DNA from 4 places in the Kluyvera sp. STS39-E genome. Region 1 is predicted to be linked to each of the others. Evidence: predicted binding sites of a transcription regulator. Region 1 holds the regulator's gene; each other region holds the start of a gene.
The links. The regulator CRP, encoded in region 1, controls carbon source genes, mostly activating them, when cyclic AMP is high. The targets are predictions, from matches to a motif close to ATGTGANNNNNNTCACAT.
Positions count from the first base shown of each region.

Region 2: hpt (hypoxanthine phosphoribosyltransferase) is a predicted target of CRP. The motif match lies at 2,522-2,539, and genes of this name have one in related genera.
Region 3: deoC (deoxyribose-phosphate aldolase) is a predicted target of CRP. The motif match lies at 3,745-3,762, and genes of this name have one in related genera.
Region 4: serC (3-phosphoserine/phosphohydroxythreonine transaminase) is a predicted target of CRP. The motif match lies at 2,318-2,335, and genes of this name have one in related genera.

Region 1 covers NZ_JBFQGA010000005.1:21,363-25,802, reverse strand. The annotation lists gene AB4K05_RS11900 (YccS/YhfK family putative transporter) at 1-1,611, opposite strand, end outside; gene crp (cAMP-activated global transcriptional regulator CRP) at 1,665-2,297, opposite strand; gene AB4K05_RS11890 (OsmC family protein) at 2,602-3,006, shown strand; gene AB4K05_RS11885 (phosphoribulokinase) at 3,123-3,986, opposite strand; gene AB4K05_RS11880 (YheU family protein) at 4,045-4,263, opposite strand; gene AB4K05_RS11875 (hydrolase) at 4,260-4,440, opposite strand, start outside.
Region 2 covers NZ_JBFQGA010000007.1:89,660-94,099, reverse strand. The annotation lists gene AB4K05_RS16595 (glucose/quinate/shikimate family membrane-bound PQQ-dependent dehydrogenase) at 72-2,462, opposite strand; gene hpt (hypoxanthine phosphoribosyltransferase) at 2,668-3,204, shown strand; gene can (carbonate dehydratase) at 3,276-3,938, opposite strand; gene AB4K05_RS16580 (ABC transporter ATP-binding protein) at 4,040-4,440, shown strand, end outside.
Region 3 covers NZ_JBFQGA010000007.1:283,173-287,612, forward strand. The annotation lists gene deoD (purine-nucleoside phosphorylase) at 1-20, opposite strand, end outside; gene deoB (phosphopentomutase) at 123-1,346, opposite strand; gene deoA (thymidine phosphorylase) at 1,399-2,721, opposite strand; gene deoC (deoxyribose-phosphate aldolase) at 2,832-3,611, opposite strand; gene AB4K05_RS17425 (YjjI family glycine radical enzyme) at 3,870-4,440, shown strand, end outside.
Region 4 covers NZ_JBFQGA010000009.1:222,325-226,764, forward strand. The annotation lists gene aroA (3-phosphoshikimate 1-carboxyvinyltransferase) at 1-1,056, opposite strand, end outside; gene serC (3-phosphoserine/phosphohydroxythreonine transaminase) at 1,130-2,218, opposite strand; gene AB4K05_RS19980 (DUF421 domain-containing protein) at 2,381-3,073, opposite strand; gene ycaO (30S ribosomal protein S12 methylthiotransferase accessory factor YcaO) at 3,201-4,440, shown strand, end outside.

The DNA of each region.
Region 1 (4,440 bases):
CTGCGGGTCGGGGCTTAGGATCAGACGAATCGCTTCCTGATCGGCCTCCAGTGCCGCCTGAGCGTTTTGCCTGAGCTGGCCGCTTTGCCACTGTGGCCACAACCATAGCATCCCGCCGAAGGCAATCAGGCAGCCGATGATGGTATCGATAAAGCGGGCCACGATAAATTGTTCCCCGTTGAGCGTCAGTATTTGCAGCGTATATACCGCGGTAACGGTGAATCCCACGGTCGCCCAGCCGTAGTTACGGCGAATAATCAGATAACTACCGAGGGTAATGATTAACATGCCGGAAAGCGCCAATCCCTGCGGTGTATGGAAGTGCAGAGCGATGGCGGCGATAACAAGGCCGGCGAGCGTGCCTGCCGCACGGTGGAAAATACGTACCCGCGTCGCGCCGTAGCCGTTTTGCGTGACTAGCAGGACCGTCATCAAGATCCAATATGGCTTGGGTAAATGTAGCGCTACTCCCATCAGACTGGCGATGCTGAGCATCACGCTCAGACGAGCGGCGTTGCGCAGCGCCGGTGATTTCAGCGACAGATAGCTTTTCAGCGCCGGGAACAGCGGCAGTCGACGCTCTTTATCCGCCATCAGGTTACGCGGATAGAGGGGACGTTGCCCGCGCAGTACTTTAGCAATGCGGCTGAAGTGCCAAGCGCAGAATTGTCCTACCGGGTTATCCGGGTGCTGGTGGGCAATCTTATCCAGTGCGCCTATCTGTTTTTCCATCGTGAAGCGGCTGGGATAGCGATGGTAGAGAATATCGTCCGCCAGAACACGCAGGCGGGCGGCGACGGTTTGTGCGTTCCAGCGGATCACCGCTTCAGCATGGCTACGTTCAACCAGTTTTTGCACCTCTTCTGGCTGGTGCAGGCTGACGGAGATATGTTCTTGCAAATCCAAGCCAACCTGGAAGGCGCGCAGCAGGCGCTTGTAGTCGTTATGCTGATTGGCTGCCAGCATGTGTAGCTGCTGGTAACATTGGGAAATTAAATCCACCACTTTCTGCTGACGGTTCAACAGCGGGGGCAGGGCGGTATTCGGATCGGTATGCTGGGTCAGCAGGCTATATTTGGCTTCACAGTAGTCGGCAAGCTGGCGATAAAGCAGGCTTAACGATTCGCGCAGCGGCTGTTCCCGCCACATCCAAAACCACCACCAGTTGAATAAGCCATACCATAGCGTGCCCAGCGCGTAGAGCAGCAGCGGTTGCCAGATTGGCATATTGCCCGCGAGGCTTAGGGTAAAGATTGAGGCAATGAGCGATGCCGGCAATAGTCGCCCGTGCAGTGCGCTAATCTCCGCCGTGACGCCGAGGAGCAGTGCAAGACAGGTCAGTATTAAAGGCAGCGGGATGTCACGTGCCAACAGCAACTGTACGGCAAGGCTACATCCAGCAAACAGGCAACCGCCGATGGTCAGACGCTTAAAAAAGCGTTTATGCGGCGTGTCGAGACCGGCGATATTGCAGCAGGCTGGAACCAGAGAGAACAAGAGACCTTGCTGAAGATGCCCGAAGAGAAGGCCAATGGCGACCGGCAAACATAACACCAGCGTTTGCCGCAGTGCATAGTTGACTTCCGGATGGTAAATCAGCCTGCGCCACATAAGGGATAGATAAAAACGGCATACTGTTCAGACAATATGCCGTTTATGCGGGATCAGCGGGTACCGTAAACGACAATGGTTTTGCCGTGTGCGGAGATCAGGTTTTGATCTTCCAGCATTTTCAGGATGCGGCCCACGGTTTCGCGGGAACAACCTACAATCTGACCGATTTCCTGACGGGTGATTTTAATCTGCATACCGTCTGGGTGGGTCATTGCGTCCGGCTGTTTAGCCAGATTCAGCAGGGTCTGGGCGATACGTCCGGTCACGTCCAGGAAGGCCAAGTTGCCAACTTTTTCAGAGGTGATCTGCAGACGACGAGCCATTTGCGAAGAAAGGCGCATCAGGATGTCTGGGTTAACCTGAATCAGCTGACGGAATTTTTTATAAGAGATTTCAGCAACTTCACAAGCGGTTTTTGCACGTACCCATGCGCTGCGTTCTTGGCCTTCTTCAAACAGGCCTAACTCGCCGATAAAATCGCCCTGGTTGAGGTAAGAGAGGATCATCTCTTTGCCTTCTTCGTCCTTGATGAGTACTGCCACTGAGCCTTTTACGATGTAATACAGCGTCTCTGCCTTTTCACCTTGGTGAATCAGCGTGCTCTTCGATGGGTACTTATGAATATGGCAATGAGACAAGAACCATTCGAGAGTCGGGTCTGTTTGCGGTTTGCCAAGCACCATGCGCGGTTATCCTCTGTTATAAGCTCTTCCCAGCGGCAAAAACATTGCAGCCACTGGTTGCAATAGTATCCTTCCCGTTACCTGGGAAGTCGGCTGTCGAGTCGTGCCGCAGCCTGTAATGTGATGTCCTCTGCATACTTGCAGTACGTTTATGTATTACCGTAGCATCCTGACTGTTTTAGCATAGCTTTAGCCGCGTGTCTCCTGGTGTCTCGCTTCAGCATGACGACGATCGCCTTCCATTGCGAGAATTGTTATGTACGCGTAATCTGAGAAGAAATTTGCAACCTTGGAGTTAAAAAATATGCAAGCACGTGTGAAATGGGTTGAAGGGTTAACCTTCCTCGGTGAGTCCGCTTCAGGCCACCAGATTTTGATGGATGGCAACTCCGGTGATAAAGCGCCAAGCCCAATGGAAGTCGTGCTGATGGCCGCGGGTGGCTGTAGCGCAATTGATGTCGTGTCGATTTTGCAAAAGGGTCGCTATAACGTGACCGACTGTGAAGTGAAGCTGACCTCCGAACGCCGTGAAGAAGCACCGCGCCTGTTTACTCATATCAACCTGCACTTCATTGTGACCGGCAAAGAGCTCAAAGACGCCGCGGTATCCCGCGCGGTCGATCTCTCTGCTGAAAAATACTGCTCCGTGGCGCTGATGCTGGAAAAAGCGGTGAACATTACCCACTCTTACGAAGTGATTGAAGGGTAAAGCCTTAACAAGGGCGTACGCCGCGCTACTGTTGGGTGGCGGCTGCGCCTTACCCGACCTACACGTTCCGCAATATCCTGTAGGCCTGATAAGCGAAGCGTTATCAGGCTTAAGGTTTAGTTGCGACCTTCCATCAGACGCTGCACCAGCGGCGTCATAATGAGCTCCATCGCCAGCCCCATCTTCCCGCCAGGAACCACCAGCGTGTTCATATGTGAAATGAACGAGCCCTGCAGCATAGCCAGCAGCCAGGGGTAATCGATCCCTTCTAGATTCCGGAAATGAATCACCACGAAACTTTCATCAAGGGATGGAATGCTTTTCGCGGCGAACGGGTTTGAGGTGTCGACCGTAGGAACGCGCTGGAAGTTGATATGGGTGCGGGAGAACTGCGGCGTAATGAAGTTGATGTAGTCTTCCATTGAGCGCACAACAGAATCCATTACCGCTTCGCGTGAGTGTCCACGCTCGCCGGTATCGCGGATCATCTTCTGGATCCACTCGAGGTTAACGATAGGGACCACGCCAACCAGCAGATCGACATGACGCGCGACATCATGCTGCGGTGTGACCACGCCGCCGTGCAGCCCTTCATAAAACAGCACATCGGTAGGTTCCGGCAGCGGTTGCCAGGGCGTAAAGGTTCCCGGCACCTGATTCCACGGCACCGCTTCATCGTAAGTGTGAAGATATTTACGCGATTGTCCTTTACCGTTTACGCCGTAGTCGCGAAAGGTCTGTTCTAGCAGGCCGAAGTCATTAGCATCCGGGCCGAAATAGCTGATATGGCGACCGAGGTCGCGAGCTTTACGAATCGCCATATCCATTTCCGGACGGGTATAACGGTGAAAGCTATCCCCTTCAACTTCCGCAGCCCGTAGATTGAGCTGGCCGAATATTTTACGAAACGCGAGGCTGGTGGTGGTGGTGCCCGCTCCGCTGGAGCCGGTGACGGCAATAACTGGATGTTTGGCAGACATGCGAATAACTCCCTGAACGGACTATCAGGAAGCGAGCGCCTCCTGATAACAAGTATAGTTAACCGCGAAATTGGTTACGGGGCATGATGTTGACGGTCTCGTGGAGTTCAGACCAGACCAGCACCGCTTCGCCTGTTTGTAGCTGGTGTTTTACGTCGGCGACCTTTTGCGCAAGTGAGCGTTCATATTCACCATAATCAGTGCCTTCGCGCAAGACAAAGCTTTCAATCAATCTGTCGAGCGTCTCTGGGGCGAGGTCCTGCCAGGGGATCATCATGCCTTCGCCCCAAGCCAGGTCATCAGCCATGCGGGAATGCGTTTTTCCAACCACATTTCCGGGTGACGCAGGGTGCCGCCGATAAATCCAACGTGACCGCCGTGCTCGGTTAGCTGATACACCACGTTTTCCGGCAGCTCTTCCTGCGCAGGAATCGAGTGGTGATCCATGAACGGG
Region 2 (4,440 bases), on a different contig from region 1:
CGCCATCCGGCACATAACATCGCAACACCGGTAGGCCGGATAAGGCGCTAGCCGCCATCCGGCGCATCACCTTACTTCGCGTCGTCCGGCAACGCGTAGGCCACGATATAGTCGCCCATTTTGGTACCAAACGAACCATGACCGCCTGCGGAAATGACCACATACTGCTTGCCATTCACTTCATAGGTCATCGGCGTTGCCTGGCCACCGGCCGGTAGACGTCCCTGCCACAGTTTCTCACCGTTGCTCATGTTGAACGCACGCAGATAGTTATCCGCAGTGCCCGCGATGAACAGCACGTTACCGGCAGTAGAAATTGGGCCACCCAACATCGGCATCCCCATATTGAACGGCAGCGGAATCGGCATTGGGAATGGCAGGCTATCCTGCGGGGTACCCAGACGTTTTTTCCACACCACTTCGTTGGTTTTCAGATCCAGCGCGGAAATGTAACCCCAGGCCGGCTGTTTGCACGGCAGGCCAAACGGTGACAGGAAGGCGTTCAGCGTGACGCCGAACGGCACACCGTACTGGGGTTGAATGCCGGACTCAGTGCCGCTGGATTTCGCGTCTTTCGGCGGTTCCATCGGGTTGCCTGGGCCACGAGGGATCAGCTTCGACACAAACGGCAGCGCCATTGGGTTGGCGATCGCCACCTGACGGTTAGGGTCAACCGAGATGCCGCCCCATTCAAACATCCCCAAGTTACCCGGGAACACCAGCGTGCCTTTCTCAGACGGCGGTGTGAAGATGCCTTCATAGCGCATCTGGTGGAACATCACGCGGCACACCAGTTGGTCAAACATGGTGGCGCCCCACATGTCCGCGCCGGTTAAATCTTTCTTCGGACGGAAGCTCAGGTCAGAGAACGGCTGGGTTTTGCTGACGTAGTCGCCTTTCGCCGCACCCTGTGGAACGGGTTTTTCTGGAGCCGGAACCACCAGCTCGCCGTTACGACGATCCAGCACGAAAATGTTGCCGGTTTTCGCCGGGGCATAGACCACCGGTACGGTTTTACCGTCAACGGTGATATCCGCCAGGGTCGGCTGAGACGGCATATCCATATCCCACAGGTCGTGGTGAACGGTCTGATAGCTCCACACCAGCTTACCGGTCGTCGCATTCAGCGCCACAATCGAACTGGCGTAGCGTTCCTGCTCCGGTGTGCGATTGCCACCCCAGATATCCGGCGTGGTCACGCCCATCGGCAGATAGACCAGATCCAGTTTCGCATCATAGGCAGCAGGTGCCCACGAGTTCGGTGAGTTCAGGCTGTAATGGTGCTCGTCACCCGGAATAAGATTTGGGTCTTTAGCACCGGGATCGAATGCCCACAGCAGCTTCCCGGTGTTGATATCAAAACCACGAATCACGCCAGACGGCTCGCGGGTTGAGAAGTTGTCGGTAACCGCACCGGCAATCACAATCACCTTATCAGTGACGATAGGCGGTGAGGTTGGCTCGTACATACCCGGCGTCGTGACCGGCATATTGGTTTGCAGATTGAGGATGCCTTTGTTAGCAAAGGACTCGCACGGCTTACCGGTATCGGCGTTCAGCGCAAACAGACGACCATCGTTCACCGGCAGAATGATGCGGCGTGGACAATCGGCTACCACGTCCGGTGACGCGGTCTCCGCCGTGGCTTCATGGTAAGACACGCCGCGACAGGTTACATGCTGGAAGCTAGGGTCTGTGCCCAGTTGCGGGTCAAAGTGCCATTTCTCTTTACCGGTCGCCGCATCGAGCGCAAATACGCGCTGGTGGGCGGTACACAGGTAAAGCATATTGCCGATCTTGATCGGCGTAACCTCGTTGGTGATTTCGCCCGGATCGTTCGGCTGCTTCAGGTCGCCGGTGCGGAACACCCACGCTTCCTTCAGGTTGTGAACGTTATCGGCGTTGATTTGCTTGAGCGGGGAGAAGCGCTGGCCTTCTTGGTTACGCCCATACGCCGGCCAGTCCTGATCGGCGACTGGCGAAATAGGCTCAGCAGGCGTCGCATCGGCGCTCAGCGTGCCGTTAACCTCCTGTGGGTCGTTGAATCCGGCCCAGGTGAGGATACCGGCGCTTATCACCAGTGCGACCAGCAGAGCAGCAACGGCGCCGCTGGAAGGCACAGCTAGGCGCTGCCAGACGAACGGCAAAATCAGCCACACGCCGAAGATGACCAGCACGTCGCTACGCGGCGTGAGCGCCCAGAAGTCGAAGCCGACTTCCCACACGCCCCAGATCATCGTGACCAGCAGCAGTGCGGCATATAGCCACAGCGCCGAGCGTTTAGCGCGCCACAGCATCGTGGTAATGCCCAGCATCACCAGACCGGCGATAGGGTAGTACCAAGAGCCACCGATGGCGACCAGCCAGATGCCGCCGATTAACAAATACAGCCCGCAGAATGCCGCGAAGAGGGCCGTTAGCCTCACGAGTAAACGTGATTGTTGATGTTTTGTTTCAGCCATAGAAAGGGTGCCCGTTAGTTTGTTAATTATTGCTTTCATTTCATTATAGGATTTAACAAGTGTGATCGAAATCACAAAATGAGCTTTATTATCGAATTAGCCGCCCGATCCGTTTTGCTGGTATACTTTCTCGCTTGCTGATCAACCCGTTAGCTCTGGGTTAACGGGTTGAGTGATTTACATTTAAAATCATGTGGTTAGTTAAATGAAACATACTGTTGAAGTGATGATCCCGGAAGCGGAGATCAAAGCGCGTATCGCCGAATTAGGTCGTCTGATTAACGAGCGCTATCAAGATAGCGGCAGTGAAATGGTGTTAGTGGGTTTGCTGCGCGGCTCGTTCATGTTCATGGCTGACCTGTGCCGTGAAGTGCAAGTTCCACACGAAGTCGATTTTATGACGGCATCTAGCTATGGCAGCGGTATGTCCACTACCCGCGACGTGAAAATCCTCAAGGATCTCGACGAAGACATTCGTGGCAAAGACGTGCTGATCGTTGAAGACATTATCGACTCGGGCAACACCCTGTCGAAAGTGCGTGAAATTCTGGGTCTGCGTGAGCCGAAGTCGCTGGCAATCTGCACGCTGCTCGATAAACCGTCCCGCCGTGAAGTTGATGTGCCGGTTGAGTTTATCGGCTTCTCCATTCCTGACGAGTTTGTGGTCGGTTATGGTATCGACTATGCACAGCGTTATCGTCATTTGCCGTACGTGGGCAAAGTGGTTCTGTTAGACGAGTAAGGTGCTGGAGCGCCTGATGGCGCATGCTTGTAGGCCGGGTAAGGCGTAGCCGCCACCCGGCAATGCCTTTGCTACTTATGATTGACGTGTTTTAACTTGAGGTTGGAAATCCCGTGGCGGTAACGTTGCTCCAGGGTTTCTCGGCTGGTGGCGGTCACATCGAGATCGCGCAGTAGGCCGTCGTGAATACCGTAAGCCCAACCGTGAATCATCACCTTCTGGCCGCGCTTCCACGCTGATTGCATGATGGTGGAGTGGCCCAAGTTATATACCTGTTCCATCACGTTCAATTCGCAAAGCGTATCAAGGCGACGTTCTGGCGGCATCTCGCCAAGCAATGAGCTATGTTTGAACCAGATATCGCGAATATGCAGCAGCCAGTTATCGATTAACCCGAGTTCAGGATTTTCTATCGCTGCTTGAACACCGCCACAGCCGTAGTGGCCGCAAATAATAATGTGTTCAACTTCCAGCACATCAACGGCATACTGCACCACGGAAAGGCAGTTGAGGTCGGTGTGGATAACCAGGTTTGCCACATTACGGTGAACAAACAGTTCACCAGGTTCAAGACCGGTCAAACGTTCGGCGGGAACGCGGCTGTCAGAACACCCAATCCATAAAAAGCGCGGTTTTTGCGCTTGCGACAGCTTCTCAAAAAATCCGGGATCCTCTTCTATCAGCATCTTTGACCATAGTGCGTTGTTGCTGATAAGTGTATCTATGTCGTTCATGGAGGCTGTAACCCAGTAAATTGCGTTGGGCTAATATAGGGCAACTCCTGATTTATTAAAACCTAATATCAAGTATCAGAATGTAAGGTAAGCAAAAATCTATGACCATTGCACTGGAATTAGAGCAACTGACAAAGACCTACCCCGGCGGCGTTCAGGCGCTGCGTGGGATAGATTTAAAAGTTGAAGCCGGCGATTTTTATGCGCTTTTGGGGCCAAACGGCGCGGGTAAATCGACCACCATCGGCATTATCAGCTCGCTGGTAAATAAATCCTCAGGACGCGTGAGCGTCTTTGGCTATGACCTACAAAAAGATGTGGTTAACGCCAAACGCCAGCTCGGGCTCGTGCCGCAGGAATTTAACTTCAACCCGTTTGAAACCGTGCAACAAATCGTGGTCAATCAGGCGGGTTATTACGGCGTTGAATATAAAGAAGCGATGATTCGCAGCGAAAAGTACCTCAAACAGCTCGATTTGTGGGAAAAACGCAACGAACGCGC
Region 3 (4,440 bases), on a different contig from region 1:
TTAATGTGTGGAGTTGCCATCAATTTATCCTTATTTAGATTGTCAGTGCCTGATGGCGGCTACGCCTTATCAGGCCTACAAAAAAGTAGGCCCGGTAAGCAAAGCGCCACCGGGCAAGTGCATCACAGCATGTTTTTACCGTACGCCATTGGAGACGTACCGAAGTAGGTCGCCAACGTCTGGCCGATATCCGCGAAGGTTTCACGGTGTCCCAGCGAGCCTGGTTTGACTTTCGGGCCGTAAACCAGCACCGGAATGTGTTCACGGGTATGGTCAGTACCGGTCCAGCTAGGGTCACAGCCGTGGTCGGCGGTGAGGATCAGAATGTCATCTTCTCCCACCAGCTTCATCAGCTCAGGCAGACGGCGGTCAAACAGTTCAAGTCCAGCGGCATAGCCCGCGATATCACGACGGTGGCCCCAGGAAGAGTCGAAATCAACAAAGTTGGTGAAGACAATTGTCTCATCACCGGCTTCTTTCATCTCTTTGATGGTGGCATCGAACAGCGCGTCCAAGCCGGTGGCTTTCACTTTCTTGGTGATACCGCAGTTCGCGTAGATATCCGCAATTTTACCAACAGAAACCACGTGACCGTGTTTTTCATCAACCAGTTTTTGCAGAACGGTCGCGGCTGGCGGTTCAACGGCCAGATCGTGACGGTTGCCGGTACGCTGGAAGTTGCCAGCTTTGTCGCCAACAAACGGACGCGCAATAACGCGGCCAATGTTATAGCCACCTTCGGTCAACTCTTCACGCGCGATTTCGCACAGCTCGTAGAGTTTATCCAGGCCGTAGGTCTCTTCGTGACAGGCAATCTGGAACACGGAGTCAGCGGAGGTATAGAAAATCGGCTTGCCGGTTTTCATATGTTCTTCGCCCAGTTCGTCCAGGATAACCGTACCGGAAGAGTGGCAGTTGCCGAGGTAGCCCGGCAGGTTGGCACGCTTAACCAGTTTATCCAGCAGTTCCTGTGGGAAACTGTTCTGGTGGTCGCTGAAGTAGCCCCAGTCAAATAGAACCGGCACACCAGCGATTTCCCAGTGACCTGACGGAGTATCTTTACCGGAAGACAGTTCATGCGCCCAACCATAGGCACCGATGACTTCTGCGTTACCGTCCATACCTGCGGCAATTTTACCGGTAGAACCTTCATGCGCTTTCACCAGACCCAGGCGAGTCAGGTTAGGCAAATTCAGCGGGCCTTTACGACCGTGGTCAGCCTCGCCTTTGGCACAGGCTTCAGCAATGTGGCCCATGGTATCCGCGCCGACATCGCCAAAGCGGTCAGCGTCTTCCGTTGCACCAATCCCGAAGGAGTCCAGCACCATAATAAATGCACGTTTCATCTTGTTCTCCATACATCTTGCGCTGCAAAAAAGCGATCAGATCAGTATATAACTATTCGGTGATGCGACGATAGACGGTCGGCGTAATTTCAGGCGCTTTGTCGTCCAGTTTAATTGCCGCTTTGACGGCTTTTGCTGCGTCCTGCCAGCTGGCTTCGTCTTTGGCGTGGATCACTGCCAGCGGACGTTGCCCGTCAATGCTATCGCCCAGACGCGCCATGTCGGTAAAGCCGACGCTATAATCAATGGTGTCAGATGCCTGACGGCGACCGCCGCCCATCGAAACCACTGCCATTCCCAGCGCGCGGGTGTCCATCGCGCTGACGAAACCTTCGGTCTCAGCATAGACGGCTTTGCTCAGCATCGCCGTTGGCAGATATTTCGCGTAGTTCTCAACAAAATCGGTCGGGCCTTTTTGCGCCGCGACCATACGGCCAAAGATATCCGCCGCTTTACCGTTATCCAGTACCGCCTGCAGCTTGGCACGCGCTTCGGCATCATCTTTCGCCAGGTTACCGGAAATCAGCATTTCCACACTCAGCGCCATGGTCACATCGAACAGGCGCGGGTTACGGTATTCGCCGGTCAGGAACTGTACGGCTTCACGGACTTCAACGGCGTTACCCGCGCTGGAGGCCAGCACTTGGTTCATGTCGGTCAGCAGCGCGGTGGTTTTCACGCCCGCACCGTTGGAGACGCCAACGATGGCTTCCGCCAACGCCGCAGAGAGTTCATATGTCGGCATAAAGGCGCCGCTACCTACTTTCACATCCATCACCAGCGCATCGAGACCTTCTGCCAGCTTTTTGGCCAGAATAGATGCGGTAATCAGCGGGATGGAATCCACCGTCGCGGTGATATCACGGGTGGCATAAAAACGTTTGTCCGCCGGTGCTAGCGAGCTGGTTTGCCCAATAATCGCTACACCCACGTCTTTAATAATTTCGCGGAAACGGTTGTCGTCAGGGAAGATGTCAAAGCCCGGTATCGCTTCCAGTTTGTCGAGCGTGCCACCGGTGTGACCCAGACCGCGTCCAGAGATCATCGGAATATAGCCGCCGCACGCAGCAACCATCGGCCCGAGCATCAATGAGGTCACGTCACCCACGCCGCCGGTCGAGTGTTTATCAACAATCGGACCGTTCAGATTAAGGCTTTTCCAGTCAAGGACGGTCCCTGAATCGCGCATCGCCATGGTCAGCGAGACACGCTCTGGCATGCTCATATCATGGAAGAAAATGGTCATCGCTAGGGCCGCAATCTGCCCTTCAGAGATGGTGTTGTCACGAATACCGTTGATAAAGAAACGAATTTCTTCATCACTCAGCGCTAGGCCATCACGTTTTTTACGAATAATTTCTTGAGCGAGAAACAAGGTACCCTCCTTTGTAATCGGGAAATATTGCCTGATGGCGCTTCGCTTATCAGGCCTACCATTTTGTAGGCCAGATAAGGCGGCAGCCGCCATCCGGCAATTCAGGCAGCTTAGTAGCTGCTAGCGCTCTTACCGTCGCCGTGGCCCAGCGCTTTCAGCAAGCTAGCCAGCAGAGAGGAGGCACCAAAGCGGTAGTGACGGGAGTCCGCCCAGTCAGCGCCAAACAGTTCGTCAGCGATAGACAGGAACAGCTGTGCATCTTCCGCGCTACGTACGCCGCCCGCTGGTTTGAAGCCAACGGTTTTTTCCACGCCCATATCGCGGATCACTTCCATCATGATGCGCGCGCTTTCTGGGGTGGCGTTGACCGGCACTTTACCGGTTGAGGTTTTGATGAAATCAGCACCGGCTTTGATAGCGATTTCCGATGCTTTACGAATTAGGCGCTCTTCTTTCAGCTCGCCGGTTTCGATGATCACTTTCAGCAGCACGTTAGCTGCCGCACAGGCTTCTTTACAGGCTTTCACCAAATCGAAACCAACCTGCTCGTTCCCGGCGATCAGCGCGCGGTATGGGAACACCACGTCAACTTCGTCAGCGCCGTAAGCGATAGCTGCGCGGGTTTCCGCCAGCGCAATGTCGATATCGTCGTTGCCGTGCGGGAAGTTAGTCACGGTCGCGATGCGGATGTTCGGCGTACCCTGCTCGTTGAGCGTTTTACGGGCAATCGGAATGAAACGCGGATAAATGCAGACAGCCGCAGTGTTACCTACCGGCGTTTTCGCCTGATGACACAGCGCGATAACTTTCGCATCGGTGTCGTCTTCATTCAGGGTCGTTAAGTCCATCAACTGCAGCGCACGCAGGCTGCTTGCCTTTAAATCAGTCATTTTAATCTCCGACGGCACGTTGCCGTTTAAATCGTTACCTTGCGGGTCTGTGATTATTGTAACACCGCCCCGCGTTCACACTTCGACTTCCATCACACTTAGTGAAAACTTCGTACAAATTTGCATTACAACAACGCGACGAAGTTCAAATTTTGGCAGTAAAAGCGCTATTTAAAGCGCCAATTCAACCGCTCGGATCAAAGGATCGTCGCATCGCTTTTCATACACTTCTCGCATCGCTCGCCTGAGGAACCGAACATGCCAACATCGATTGATTCACCGCTGCTGCAACACTGCCAGCAAATTGTGACAAGCTCCGTATTAACCCCGGAACAGAAACGCCATTTTCTGGCTTTAGAAGCCGAAAACGCCCTGCCGTATCCAACAATATCTGAAGAGGCTCAGGCGGCGCTCACCAATGGCGTCATCTGCGATATGTTTGAAGGACATGCGCCTTATAAACCACGCTACGTCCTGCCGGATTACGCTCGTTTCCTCGCACACGGTTCAGAGTGGCTGGAACTGGAAGGCGCACAGGATCTGGATGATGCGCTTTCACTGCTGACCATCCTGTATCACCACGTACCTTCCGTCACCGCAATGCCGGTTTACCTCGGCCATCTTGATGCGCTCTTGTCACCATATGTTAGAATTCTAACACAAAATGAAGTCGACATTCGAATAAAACGTTTCTGGCGCTATCTTGACCGCACGCTGCCAGACGCCTTTACCCACGTCAACATTGGCCCACACGACACGCCAATCACCCGTGCAATTCTACGCGCTGAAGCAGAGCTTAAGCAGGTCGCACCAAACCTGACCTTCATCT
Region 4 (4,440 bases), on a different contig from region 1:
CAGCTCGGTCGCCATCGCAAACAGGCGGTCAGTTTCTTTTACGCGCCAGTTGTAGATATTGCGCAGCGTCGTGGTGCCTTTGGCAAACAGGGCCGCAGTGGCAATGGTCATCGCCGCATCGGGAATATGGTTCATGTCCATATCGATAGCGTTAAGCTCACCGCGGGTACAGGCAATAAAGTCATCGCCCCAAGTAATAGTCGCGCCCATTTTCTCCAGCACATCGGCAAAACGAATGTCACCCTGCACGCTGTGACGGCCAATGCCGGTGACTTTGACCGTACCGCCTTTGATGGCGCCAGCAGCCAAGAAATAAGAAGCAGAGGAGGCGTCACCTTCCACCAAATATTGGCCCGGTGAAACATACTGCTGGTTGCCGCGCACAACGAAGTGCTGGTAGTTCTGATTATCCACCTCTACACCAAAGGTTTTCATCAGATTCAACGTGATATCAATATACGGTTTCGATACCAGCTCGCCCTTAATGGCAATGGTGGTATCCTGCGGGGCCAGCGGGGCCGCCATCAGCAACGCAGTTAGGAACTGGCTGGATACGCTACCGTCAACCTCAACGCGCCCGCCCTTGAAACCGCCTTTCAGGCGCAGCGGCGGATAGTTTTCCTGCTCCAGATACTCAATCTCTGCGCCGCCCTGACGCAGGGAGTCGACCAGATGACCGATTGGTCGCTCTTTCATGCGCGGTTCACCGGTCAGCACGATGTTATTGCTGCCTAGGCACAGCGCGGCTGCCAGCGGACGCATTGCCGTGCCCGCATTGCCGAGAAATAGCTCAAGTGAATCGGCAGAGTGCAGCGGGCCTGCATGCCCAATCACTTCGCAACGCGTACGATCGTCAGACAGGGTGTAGCGAATTCCCAGCGCCTTCAACGCGTTCAACATGTGGCGAATATCATCGCTGTCCAGCAGGTTGGTCAGGACCGTTGTGCCACGGGCCAGCGCGGCCAGCAGCAGCGCACGATTCGACACGCTTTTCGAACCAGGCAGATTGATGGTGCCGTCGACACGCGCAATAGGTTGTAACGTCAGGGATTCCATGAAACTCAACTCTCAAAAAACAAAAAATAAAAACCCCACGGAATGTCCGTGGGGATGAATAGATAGAAATAGATTAACCGTGGCGGCGTTCGAAGTCTTGCATGAAGTTCGTCAGCGCCTGGACACCGGCCAGCGGCATCGCGTTGTATATAGAGGCACGCATACCCCCAACCACACGGTGGCCTTTAAGCGAATGCAGACCAGCAGCAAATGACTCTTCGAGGAACAGTTTATCCAGCGCGCTATCTGCCAGTTGGAACGGAACGTTCATACGAGAACGGTTGGCGCTCGCCACATCGTTACGGTAGAAATCGCTGCCATCGATGGTGCTATACAGAAGATCGGCCTTCTGCTGATTGATACGATCCATGGCATCGACGCCCCCCTGCTCTTTCAGCCATTTGAACACGAGGCCGGAAAGATACCAGGCAAAGGTCGGCGGCGTATTGAACATAGAGTCATTGTCGTTTAAGACGGTGTAGTCAAGAATCGACGGGCAGGCAACGTGTGCTTTACCCAGCAAATCTTCACGCACAACAACGATGGTTAATCCAGCAGGACCGATGTTTTTCTGCGCGCCCGCGTAGATAACGCCGTAGCGGCTGACATCAATCGGACGAGAAAGAATGGTGGAGGAGAAATCTGCAGCCACGACGACGTCTTTACCAAAGTCTGGCGTCTCTTCAATGGCGATGCCATCAATGGTTTCGTTCGGGCAGAAGTGCAGGTAGGCGGCGTTATCGGAAAGCTGCCATTCGCGCATTGGCTTCACGGCACGCTTGCCATCTACGGTTACCTTGGCGTCAATGACGTTCGGCGTGCAGTATTTTTTCGCTTCTTTGACCGCGCTTGCAGCCCAATAGCCAGCGTCAACATAGTCGGCGGTAGTTTTATCGCCCAGGATATTCAGCGGGACACCGGCAAACTGGCCACGACCGCCGCCATGGCAGAACAGCACTTTGTAGTTGGAAGGGATGCTGAGCAGGTCACGGAAATCTTTTTCTGCTTCTTCCGCCACTTGGATAAATTCTTTACCACGGTGGCTAACTTCCATTACCGACGTACCTAACCCGTTCCAGTCGCAAAGTTCTTGCTGCGCCAGTTTAAGCACATCTGCCGGTAACATTGCTGGACCTGAACTGAAATTAAAAACCTGAGCCATTTTCCCTCACCACGCTAAAAGTCATAAGTAATAACTGTGGATATCGGTTTTATCATTCAGTGACACGCGCCGCAATGTCTAAAACGGATGACCCGTAAAATGCGGCCCCCATCACACAATACATTCTTCCATCCTGCCGCCGCTAAACCGACAAAATGGCTGTCAGGCGAACCGTTTAGCCCGGCTAACCTTCGTCCATTCCGGATTTGCACAACGCGGGCACAATTGACGGTCGCCCGCCTTCAGGCGCGTTACGTAGCTACATTTTGTACAGGCATACTCGGCAGGCTCTGGTGCGACCTGATACCGCTGAACAAAGCTTTGCGGCAGAATGCACAGGCCCGGCTTTACGTCGTCATCGGGATAGTAGAACACGCTAATCTGGCCATTGGTTTCCATGATAGCCAAGCGGATTTGTCCGAGTTGCTCAATGCTATTGAGGCGTAGCTCCATGAAAAATTCCAGCTCCGTCATATTGGCTTTGCGCAAATTTTCCCAAGCCAGCTGCCCCTCTTCCACAATGACGATGGCTTTCCCTTCCAGTAAATCCTGCAATTTTTCACTTTTTGCCATCAGCCACATCACCAGCCGATACAGCAGTGCAAGGCAGACAAAAACCACCAATACGGGCACCAGCGGCACATCGTCATAAAACGCCACGTCCCCTGCCGCCGAACCCAGCGTGAGGATAATCAGCACTTCAAAAAGCGACATCTGCCGAACACCGCGTCGGCCAGTCATTTTGAGGAACAGAAAGACCAGTAGGAAAGTAAATAGAGTTCGCAGCGCCACCTCACCTAAAAATTCGGGCGGGACTTTATCAAATGCCATCCGATGAAGATCAAACGCTTTCATGTTTTCAATGCCTTAACGGGAGGTTGTTCCCTTAAGCATAGCCCCGCCTTTTATTTTCGCCGGAGATAGCACCTGTCACGCAAAACCCGTATCATTGCGCGCTTTCCGTACGACAAAAGAGATTGCTATGACGCAGACCTATATACCCGGCAAAGATGCCGCGCTGGAAGATTCCATCGCCCGCTTCCAGCAAAAGCTGCTCGACCTCGGTTTCGATATTGAAGAAGCCTCTTGGTTGAATCCTGTACCTAACGTCTGGTCAGTACATATTCGCGATAAAGCCTGTTCCTTATGCTTTACCAACGGTAAAGGCGCGACTAAAAAAGCGGCGCTGGCCTCAGCGCTGGGTGAATATTTCGAGCGCCTGTCTACCAACTATTTCTTCGCTGACTTCTGGTTAGGTGAAGAAATTGCCAACGGGCCATTCGTGCATTATCCGAACGAAAAATGGTTCCCGCTGACCGAAGATGACGAAGTGCCGGAAGGTCTGCTCGATGCTCGTCTGCGTGCGTTCTACGATCCTGACGATCAGTTAAGCGCAAGTATGCTGGTCGATCTGCAATCCGGTAACGACGATCGCGGCGTATGCGGCCTGCCGTTCACCCGTCAGTCTGATGATAAGACCATCTACATTCCGATGAACATCGTCGCTAACCTGTACGTGTCTAACGGCATGTCTGCGGGTAATACCCGTAATGAAGCGCGCGTTCAGGGTCTGTCAGAAGTATTCGAACGCCACGTGAAAAACCGCATTATTGCGGAAAGCATCAGCCTGCCGGAGATCCCAGCCGAAGTGCTGGCTCGCTATCCGGGTGTGGTGGAATCCATTAAAACGCTGGAAGATGAAGGTTTCCCAATCTTCGCTTACGACGGTTCGCTGGGCGGTAAATATCCGGTTATCTGCGTAGTACTGTTCAACCCAGAAAACGGTACCTGCTTCGCCTCCTTCGGCGCGCACCCGGACTTTGGCGTGGCGCTGGAGCGTACCGTCACAGAACTGCTGCAGGGTCGTGGTCTGAAAGATCTCGACGTGTTCACCCCGCCAACCTTCGATGACGAAGAAGTTGCCGAACACACCAACCTCGAAACCCACTTCATCGATTCCAGCGGTTCTATCTCTTGGGATCTGTTCAAGCAGGACGCTGACTATCCGTTCGCTGACTGGAACTTCTCCGGTACCACTGAAGAAGAGTTCGCGACCCTGATGGCTATCTTCAAAGAAGAAGATAAAGAAGTGTACATCGCCGACTATGAGCACCTGAGCGTTTACGCTTGCCGCATCATCGTGCCGGGTATGTCCGACATTTATCCGGCTGAAGACCTGTGGCTGGCGAATAACAATATGGGCAGCCACCTGCGCGAAACCA